Regions from separate parts of the Haloleucobacter ellipsoideus genome, predicted to be linked through region 1. Evidence: riboswitches for the same ligand, from Rfam matches in the RefSeq annotation. Region 1 holds a riboswitch; each other region holds the start of a gene.
The links. A riboswitch is a leader RNA that binds a small molecule or an ion and turns the genes downstream of it on or off. The one in region 1 is predicted to bind thiamine pyrophosphate.
Positions count from the first base shown of each region.

Region 2: it holds a riboswitch for thiamine pyrophosphate, as region 1 does, so the genes downstream of both, ACT6QG_RS05640 (TenA family protein) here and thiC (phosphomethylpyrimidine synthase ThiC) in region 1, are expected to answer to the same signal.
Region 3: it holds a riboswitch for thiamine pyrophosphate, as region 1 does, so the genes downstream of both, thiO (glycine oxidase ThiO) here and thiC (phosphomethylpyrimidine synthase ThiC) in region 1, are expected to answer to the same signal.

Region 1 is NZ_JBQWAR010000008.1:16,825-20,075, forward strand. It holds gene ACT6QG_RS00485 (tellurite resistance TerB family protein) at 1-291, opposite strand, end outside; gene ACT6QG_RS00490 (thymidylate synthase) at 385-1,179, opposite strand; TPP riboswitch at 1,327-1,462, shown strand; gene thiC (phosphomethylpyrimidine synthase ThiC) at 1,587-3,251, shown strand, end outside.
Region 2 is NZ_JBQWAR010000017.1:66,910-70,160, forward strand. It holds gene ACT6QG_RS05630 (GMC family oxidoreductase) at 1-205, shown strand, start outside; gene ACT6QG_RS05635 (TenA family protein) at 285-947, opposite strand; gene ACT6QG_RS05640 (TenA family protein) at 950-1,597, opposite strand; TPP riboswitch at 1,651-1,765, opposite strand; gene ACT6QG_RS05645 (helix-turn-helix domain-containing protein) at 1,884-2,765, opposite strand; gene ACT6QG_RS05650 (TonB-dependent siderophore receptor) at 3,034-3,251, shown strand, end outside.
Region 3 is NZ_JBQWAR010000021.1:245,948-249,198, reverse strand. It holds gene ACT6QG_RS15585 (thiazole synthase) at 1-446, opposite strand, end outside; gene thiS (sulfur carrier protein ThiS) at 465-671, opposite strand; gene thiO (glycine oxidase ThiO) at 684-1,877, opposite strand; TPP riboswitch at 1,869-1,962, opposite strand; gene holA (DNA polymerase III subunit delta) at 2,017-3,045, opposite strand; gene lptE (LPS assembly lipoprotein LptE) at 3,049-3,251, opposite strand, start outside.

The DNA.
Region 1 (3,251 bases):
ACCGCCGAGAACCTGGCCCAGAATATCGCTCAAGCCACCGGAAGGCCCGGTCTGGCTGTTGCCGCTGCCGCGCGATGTCGCCCCGCCCAGAACCTGCCCGAGAAGATCCCCAAGGCCACCGGCTCCGCCTGTGGCGCCGCCGCGAGAGGCCCCGCCGCCGAGCACCTGCCCCAGCACATCACCCAGCGCACCGGGCAGGCCATTGGCAGAATTCGCCTGCCCGTTCCTTACGCCGCCATTGCTCAGCGCCGCACCAAGCAACTGACCCAAAAGGCTTCCCGCGTTGGACATCGAATTCTCCTCAGAGTCGGTTCATCGTTGTGCCAGCTTGACACATCTTCATGACAAGAGCACGCCCGGAGAAAGACGTAGAGGCAGAAAGAACTACACTGCCACAGGCGCACGAATAGCCGGCTCCGGGTCATAGTCTTCTATCGAGATGTCCCCGAAGCGGAATGCGAACAGGTCATCCACGGCGGGATTGAGCCGGAGACGGGGCAAGGCGCGGGGCTGACGCTGGAGCTGCAGGCGCGCCTGTTCCAGATGATTGCTATAGAGATGGGCGTCGCCCAGCGTGTGGATGAAATCCCCCACCTTCAGCCCGGTCACCTGCGCCACCATGTGGGTGAGCAGAGCGTAGGACGCGATATTGAAGGGCACACCCAGAAACACATCGGCCGAGCGCTGGTAGAGCTGGCAGGAAAGCCGGCCTTCCGCCACCGCGAACTGGAACAGGCAATGGCAGGGCGGCAGCGCCATTTTGGGCACATCCGCCGGGTTCCATGCCGTGACGATCAGGCGGCGGCTATCGGGATTGGTGCGAATCTGCGCCACCACATCGGCGATCTGGTCGATCACCCCGCCATCAGGCTTCGGCCAGGAGCGCCACTGGTGCCCGTAAACCGGGCCGAGATCGCCCTTCTCATCCGCCCACTCATCCCAGATGCTGACGCCATTTTCCCGCAGATAGCGCACATTGGTATCGCCGGCGAGAAACCACAGCAGCTCATGAATGATGGAGCGCAGATGCAGCTTCTTCGTTGTCACCAGCGGGAAGCCCCGGGACAGATCAAACCGCATCTGGTGCCCGAAGATGGAGAAGGTTCCGGTGCCGGTGCGGTCATCCTTGCGCACGCCCTCATCGAGAATACGGCGCATCAAGTCGAGATATTGCTGCATGGTGAGGCAGAACCTGAAAAACAGATGTGCGGCCGGGGCCGCCTGCCCTCCCTTAGCACTTTTCCGCCATCTCCTGCTAATATGCGCGTTTCATGCATCCGCCATCTGTCAGGCGTTGACTTTCTCTTCCGCTTCAGCCCACACTCGCATTGTTCCAAGGGGGGTCCCGAGATGGGGCTGAGATTTCGCATCGCCTGAACGCCATATGGCTTTCCGGCACCGCGTTGACCCTTCGAACCTGATCCGGGTCATACCGGCGAAGGGATCGGAACCCGCGCGGCTTTGCGAACTGTGTCCCCGGCACCGTTGCGCGTCTGTCGTGCCCGCCTCCTGTAGCTTGAATCCCGGCTCTCACTTTGCCCGCCGCGCGGCCTGTCCGCGCGAGCCAGCTTGTAGGAGAACCGCAAGTGCTTGATGAAGCCTCCACCTCGTCGCTCAAAGTGACGACTGGCCCCCTGCCCCAGTCCCGCAAGGTGTATCTGGAAACCGGCCGCCCGGATGTCCGCGTGGCGATGCGCGAGATCTCGATTTCTGATCCGGAGGAAAAGCCGCTGCGTGTCTATGACACCTCCGGCCCCTATACCGATCCTGGGGCGGTCATCGACCTGACCAAGGGCCTGCCCCAGTTGCGCGCGAAATGGATTCGCGAGCGCGGGGATGTTGAGGAAGTGGAAGGCCGGGCCATTCGCCCGGAAGATAACGGGCTGAAGGCGGGGCAGGAATCCGCCCTGCCGCAGTTCAACCTTGAGGGGCGCAAGCCCCTGCGTGCCAGACCCGGCAAGCGCCCCACCCAGATGGCCTATGCCCGGGCCGGCATCATCACCCCGGAAATGGAATATGTGGCCGCCCGCGAGAATCTCGCGGCAGCCAATGGTGGCGCGCATCCCCGCCACCGGGCGATGGGACTGGGCGCGGCCATTCCCGCCGAGATCACCCCGGAATTCGTGCGCGAGGAAGTGGCCCGTGGCCGTGCCATCATTCCCGCCAATATCAACCATCCTGAAATCGAGCCGATGGCGATTGGCCGGAACTTCCTTGTGAAGATCAATGCCAATATCGGCAATTCCGCCGTCACCTCGGGCGTGGCGGAAGAGGTGGACAAGCTGGTCTGGTCCACCCGCTGGGGTGCCGATACGGTGATGGACCTGTCCACGGGCAAGAACATCCACACCATCCGCGAATGGATCATCCGCAACTCCCCGGTGCCGATCGGTACCGTGCCGATCTATCAGGCGCTGGAGAAGGTGAACGGCGTTGCCGAGGACCTGAACTGGGAAGTCTTCCGCGATACGGTGATCGAGCAGGCCGAGCAGGGCGTGGACTATATGACCGTCCATGCCGGCGTGCGCCTGCCCTTCGTGCCGCTGACGGCAGACCGGGTGACCGGCATCGTCTCGCGCGGGGGCTCCATCATGGCCAAGTGGTGTCTGGCCCACCACAAGGAGAGCTTCCTGTACGAGAATTTCGAGGAGCTGTGCGAAATTCTCGCGGCTTATGACATCTCCTTCTCGCTCGGCGACGGCCTGCGCCCCGGCTCCATTGCCGATGCCAATGATGCCGCGCAGTTCGCCGAGCTGGAGACGCTGGGCGAGCTGACCGAAATTGCCTGGAAGCATGATTGCCAGGTGATGATTGAAGGCCCCGGCCATGTGCCGCTCCACCTCATTCGCGAGAATGTGGAGAAGCAGCTCAAGGTGTGTCACGAGGCACCCTTCTATACGCTTGGCCCGCTCGTGACGGACATCTCCCCCGGTTATGACCATATCTCCTCCGCCATCGGCGCGGCGATGATCGGCTGGTTTGGCACGGCCATGCTGTGCTACGTCACGCCGAAGGAACATCTGGGCCTGCCGGATCGGGATGATGTGAAAACCGGCGTGATCTCCTACAAGATCGCGGCCCATGCAGCCGATCTGGCCAAGGGCCACCCGGCCGCACGCATCCGGGACGATGCCCTCTCCCGCGCCCGCTTCACCTTCCGCTGGCGTGACCAGTTCGCAATCTCTCTGGACCCTGAGACCGCCGAGCGCTTCCATGATGAAACGCTCCCTGCGGAAGGCGCCAAGGTGGCG
Region 2 (3,251 bases), on a different contig from region 1:
CATCTTCCATCCTGTCGGCACCTGCCGGATGGGGGCCGATGACGGCGCGGTGGTGGATGCCCGCCTGCGGATGAAGGCGCTGGGGGGCTTGCGTATTGCCGATGCTTCCGTGATGCCGACCATCACCTCCGGCAACACCAACTCCCCCACCCTGATGATTGCCGAAAAGGCCGCGCAGATGATTCTGGAGGATGCCAGAAGCTGAGGCATGGGGCAGGTGGATGAAGAAAAAGGCCGCGCCGTTGCCCCGGTGTGGCCTTTCTGTTTTCAGTGGTCCGTCGTTGTCAGCGGCCCAGATCCAGCCCCATTTGCCAGAAGTCCGCCTCCAGTCGCGTGGCCTTGGCGAAGATCGCGGCCAGTTCGCTGAAGCGCTGTTCTGTCATGGAGCGGGCGGCCAGTTGATCCAGATGGCGGCGCGCGGCAGAGGCCACACCCTGATAGGCCTCACCCGCATATTCAAGAATCCATTCCCGATAGGGATGATCTCCCGGCAATTCGCGTCCATTGGCGGTGAGCGCATTGCCAATCTCGGCATAGCCGATGACGCAGGGAGCCAGCGCCACATGCAGTTCGAGCAGGTCTCCGGCCGCCCCGCAATCCAGCACATAGCGGGTATAGGCAATGGTGGCCTGATGCTCGGGCGCAGCGGCAATATCGGCCGGGGAAAGCCCCCAGCGCCCGCACAGGCGCACATGCAGCTCCGTTTCGTTCAATATGCCTTCAAGGGCCGCCTGCGCCGCGCGGATATCCTCAAGCGTGCGGCTCTTGTAGGCCGCCAGCGCCCAGGCGCGGGAGAACTGGATGAGGAACAGATAGTCCTGCACCAGATATGTGCGGAAGGCGTCCTGCGGCAGGGTGCCCGCACCCAATTGGCGGACGAAGGAATGGTCCACATAGCTGCGCCAGTCATCCGCCGCCGCGGCTTTCAGACGGTCGAAAATGTCCATGTCTAGTTCTCGCCCTCATAGGCTGCATCGAAGAAATCACGCTCCAGACGGACAGCACGGCGGAAGAAATCGTGGCTCACATCAGCCTCCGCCGGCCCCACCCGGTCCAGCTCATCGCGCAGGAAGGCGACGAAAGCGCGGAAGTCCGGGTTGTCATGCAGGATGATCCATTCGGCATGTACAAAGCTGGCGGGCAGGGGCTGCTTCGCCTTCACCGCCCAGTCCAGATACAGCCCTTCCGCCACATTCAGGACGGAGAGCACCGCAGCATAGGAGCGGGTGGTGGCGGCTTCCTGCATGATGGCCTTGAAACCGGCGGTGGGTGCGGTGTCGGGTGTGTTGTTCCGGGTGGCCTCATCCACGCCCAGCGCCTCGAACGCGCGCAGGAAATAGGTGTTTTCCTCACTGGAAACCATGCCGGCAAAGCGGCCAAAGCGCAGCCGCGCCTCGAAACTGTCCGCCGTTGCCATGGCGGCGCCCAGCAGGGTGAGGAAACTGTCCAGAAAGCGGTGATCCTGCACCAGATAGCGTGCCATGACAGGGTTGGCGATGGAGCCGTCGAGCAGTTCCCGCACGAAGCGGTGGTCCACCGCCTGCGCCCACAGCTGCGCATTGTCCTGTCTCAGGGTTTCGGTGAAGCGCGCGCTCATGGTTTTCCTTCCTCAGCAAGGTGAGGCCGACGAGAAGGCGGGAGAAAGCCGGGCTGGCTGAAAAACCCCATCCCTTCGCCGGCATGATCCGGATCAGGTGCGAAGGGTCACCGCGCTGCAGGGCCAGCGGTCTCTCAGCCCCTTGGCAGGGCTCCCCTTGGTCTGGCTGTTGTAGGCAATCGCCCGGGCTTTGTCACCCGCCGCACGTTTGACCCGGGCTTTGGAGAATGGTTCCAGAATGCTGATTTTTCTGGGATTCCCGGCCATTCGCAAGCTGAAGGACGGGTCAGCCCCGGTGGGTCCGCCGCCATGCCGCCGGCGTTATGCCGCAGGCGCGGCGGAAGGCGCGGGTGAAGTGGGCCTGATCGGCAAAGCCGGCGGATGCCGCGATATCTGCCAGCGAAAGCTCTTCGCGCGTCAACATGTCCTGCACGCGCTTCATCCGCACTTTCATGTGCCACTGGTGCGGCGGCAGGCCGGTGGCGGCCTTGAAGGCATGGCTGAAATAGGACTGCGACAGCTCTGTCAGTTCCGCCAGTTCCTGCATGCGGATGTTGCGCATGCAGTTGTCCTCGATGAAGCCCTGTACCCGCTTGAGCTGCCGGGGGGAGAGAGCGGAACGGCGCGAGGACGGGGTGGGGCCCAGTTTCATAAGGTCAATGAACAGGGCCAGCATCAGCCCGTCACCATACAGGTCATGGCGGCTGTCCGGCTCCATGCACTCCTGCGCGATCAGGCGGGCAAGGCCATGGATGCGGTTGTCAGTGAAATCGAGCCGGGGAGTGGAGAGCACATCCTCATCGAGATCCTCGCCAAGGCGGCGGGAGAGGGTGTCAATATCGAAATGCAGGTCGAGATGGCGCAACTGGCCCGGTTTCTCGATGCGGGACCAGAGCGGCATGCCGGCGGGCACGAAGCTCATGTGGCGGGGCGCGCGGCTGGCGCTGAGATTGGTATCCGGCCCGGTCAGTCGTACCTGGGTGCCCGTTTCGCTCTGGTCGAGCACGACAAACAGGCGGGCATCGTGCGAGATATATTCCCCGCGCGCACCGGCCGCGCAGTGTACATGCCACACATCCGCAACCACGCCGTTCCAGCGCCGCCAGCGCAAATCCTCAAGGATTGTGATGCCTTCAATCGAGGAGGTCATGCGCGGTTGAAAGGTCATGTGCTGCATTCTCTGCGTTGCGCGCCTCCATCCGGTTGCGCGTGCCGTGTCCTGCCCAGAGTAGTTTTGAAGCGGTCCATTTCAGGCACAAGGCCTGTTCAATATGGAAATCCGATGCAATATCATGACAAAAATTGTCAAAGCGCAAGAGGAACAGACAATCCGTTCGCACAAGCCATTGCTATGAGGGCAGTAGTCGACGTCTGCAAGACCAGACTGTTACTTTTTAATAGTTCTTAATTGAGCGCAATGGCGTGCAGGTGATGACATGAACAAGATCGGCGATCCGCTAGACAGGCACTTGCTGCACAGGTCTGTGCTGTTCTGTGGCGTTGCCATGGGGGCAGTTGTGGGCGCGGCGATGATATCCGGGCCGGCCATGGCGCAGTCTGCCGGGCAGGCGGTCGATCAGAATGGCAATGTCATCGAGCTTCAGCAGGTCGATGTGGAGGGCGCGGGCGAAACCGCGACCGGCCCTGTCGATGG
Region 3 (3,251 bases), on a different contig from region 1:
CCCAGATCCGCCAGCTTCTGGCAGGTCACCGGGTCATCATTGCAATAGGGCAGCACCACAAAGCCGCGATTGACCAGCTCTTCCGTCGCCTTCAGCAGCTCTTCCACATTCGGGTAGAGCAGCTCGCGATCGCCGATCACCTCCAGCTTCACCCAGTCCGTCTCCAGCGCCTCGCGGGCAAGTTCCGCGGTGAGGATGGCGTCCTTCGCGGTCTGGCAGCCGGCGGTATTGGGCAGGATATGCACCCGGCCGGTGAGAAGATCCGTCAGGCTCTCCTCATAGCCGGAGAGGGAGATGCGGCGGATGGAGGCTGTCGCCATCTGCGCTCCCGAAGCCTCCAGCGCATCCAGAAACACCTGCTGGTTGGGATAGCCCGCCGTGCCCAGAAACAGGCGGGAATTGAAGGTCCGCCCGGCAATCACGAGCGGGTCGTTCTGCGTGCTCACGTTTTGTCCTGCCCTGTCTCAACCGCCCTGGCGGGCCGTAATGATCTCGATTTCATCGCCATTCTTCAGTCGGGTCTCGCGCCATGTCCGGCGCGGCACCACGGCGCTGTTCAGCGCCACGGCGATGCCCTTCTGGTCCAGCGACATGCCCTTCAGCTCAAGCAGCTCTGCCACCGTGGCCACCTGAAGCTGCTCTTCGGCTCCATTCACCTTCAGCGACACCATTTCACATTCCCTTCACACGCATTCCGCCGCGGCCGGCCGGTTGAAACGGGCCGCGCCAAAGGGCTGCACCACATCATCCAGCACGCCATCCAGCACGAAACGGGCAATGGCCTGCGCCGTGACCGGCAGCAGCAGAATGCCATTGCGATGGTGGCCCGTGGCATAGACCAGCCCGTCCACCTCCGCGCTTGGCCCCAATATGGGGGCATCATCCCGGCTGCCCGGGCGGAAGCCGACCCATTGCTCGATGATCGGCAGTTCCTCGATGGTGGGCAGCACACGCCAGGCATGGGTCAGCAGGGCCAGCTGCCCGCCGGCCGTGATCTGCGTGTCAAAGCCCTTCTCCTCCGTCGTCGCGCCCAGAATGAGGCGGCCATCACGACGCGGGGTGAGATAGATGCCCGGCCCCCAGACCACATGGTTCAGCAGGGGGGCCTCAGGGTCCATCTGCACCGCCAGCATCTGCCCCTTGACCGGGCGCACGGGCAATGCGGGCGCGGGGGCAATCTCCACGCCCCGGCTCCATGCCCCGGCCGCCAGCACCACCACATCCGCCGCAACCTGCCGTTCCCCGGCAATGATGCCGCGCACCCGGCCCCCTTCCGTCTCCACCCGGCTCACCGGGCAATGCTCATGCAGTGCCACGCCGGCCTTCCCGAGGGCCGCCTTCAGGGCGATCACCACCTTGCGGTTATCGACCTGATGATCCTCAAGCGTGAGAATGGCCCCGGAAAGGCGCGTGGCCAGATGCGGCTCACGGCGACGGGCCTCGGCCGGATTGAGCCACTCCACCGGCAGCCCCAGCGCCTGCTGAAGCGTATAGAGGTGGCGCAGCTTCGCGCCATCATCCGCAGTCAGCCCCACGGTGATGATGCCCTCGGTGCGCAGATCGACGCTTTCGCCGGAGGCGGCTTCCAGATCCGCCGCAAATTGCGGCCACAGCTTCTGGCTGGCGCGGTTCAGATCCAGCAACCGCTCCTCACCCGGCTCCACTTCCGCGCAGGCGGCCAGCATGCCGGCCGCTGCATGGCTGGCGCCCTGGCCGGCCACGCCGGCATCGAAGATTTCCACCGCACAGCCAGCCTGGGCCAGACGCCAGCCGATGGACAAGCCCATGACCCCGGCTCCGACAATGGCGACACGCGGACGCGCCTTCCGGGCGGAGAGGGGGGACGATATTGAATGGGACGACAAGCTGGCGCTCATCGGCAACCTCCCTACGCTGGCATGATCCAGACAGGTTCGATGGGTATGATCTCAGCCGCGCGGTGCGGCACCCCAGGCCGAAACCGCATTATCTCATGTCATGATGGCTGGCGGCAAGGGCAGTCTTGCCGCAGAGGCGCTAGACGCGGCGGTGGGCCGCCTGTTGCGCCACCTGCAGGACTGTGCGCTCGCAAATCGCGGGGGCGAGAGCGGCATTGCGACGGGCGGCAAGAATGGCCTCATCCACCGCCAGCATGGCCTTCAGGCACCGCTCCGCACCAAAGGCGCGCAAGGCCTTCTCGATTTTGGGGCGGCGGGAAAAGTGGATCTGCGGGCGCGCTTTCTCCACCACCCGGTCCGCACTCAGGCCGCCTTCCATCTGCAATGCCATGTGGTGAAGCGCGGAAAGCCCGCGCAAAAGGGCACCCAGCACCGCATCCGGCCGGGTGGCAGCGCCAAAGGCCTTTGCCAGCGCCACCACCGCGCCTTTCGTGTCACCGGAAAGGGCCGAGTCGACGACATCATCCAGCGCAAGGGCGGAGGCATCACCGATGATGACGCGCACATCCTCCAGCGTCACGCGGCCATTGCCCATGGCATAAAGGGCCAGCTTGGCGATTTCCCCGCGCGAGGCCAGCCTGTCCCCCCCGATGAGGGAGACGAGAAGCTCGCGCGCATCCCGGTCTATGGTCAGGCCGGCTTCCGCCAGCATGCTGTCCACCAGCCGGGCAAGGTCACGCTGGGTATCGGCATAGCAGGCGATGGCGAGCGCGTTGGAAGCGGATTCGCACAGATTGCGCAGGGGCGCGCCCCGCTTGAGGTCTGCGGCCTCCACCACCACCAGCGCACCGGGCGGCCCCTCCAGCACGGGCTTGAGCGCCGGCACGATATTGCGCGCGCCAGCCCGAACCCGGATGACCCGTTCGCCGCCAAACAGGCCGATGGTGCTGGTTTCGTCAATCAGCCGGCGCGGATCGGCTGACAGCTCATCCCCCTCCAGACGCACAAGGGCGAAGGGATCGCTGGCATCCGTCACGACAGCGCGCACCAGCGCATCGGCGCGCTCACGCACAAGGCCGATATCCGGGCCGAAAAGGAGCACGACATTCTTGCCCGGATCACGCCGGGCAAGAACCGCCTCGGCATCGCCGGGGCGCACGGCAACCATGGGCTATTTGCCCGTAGGCGCCGGGCGCAGGAAATAGCCGACGAGCTGGGTCTTGATCGCCTCGGTCACGATACGCGCGGCACGGATTTCCGCATCCTGCGATGCACTGTAATTGGCGAAGCGCTGATAGCTGGCATCAATGGTGGCCGTGCCATTGGCCGTACCCTTCACCAGCGGAATCTTCTTGTCATCATCCGCCCGCACCA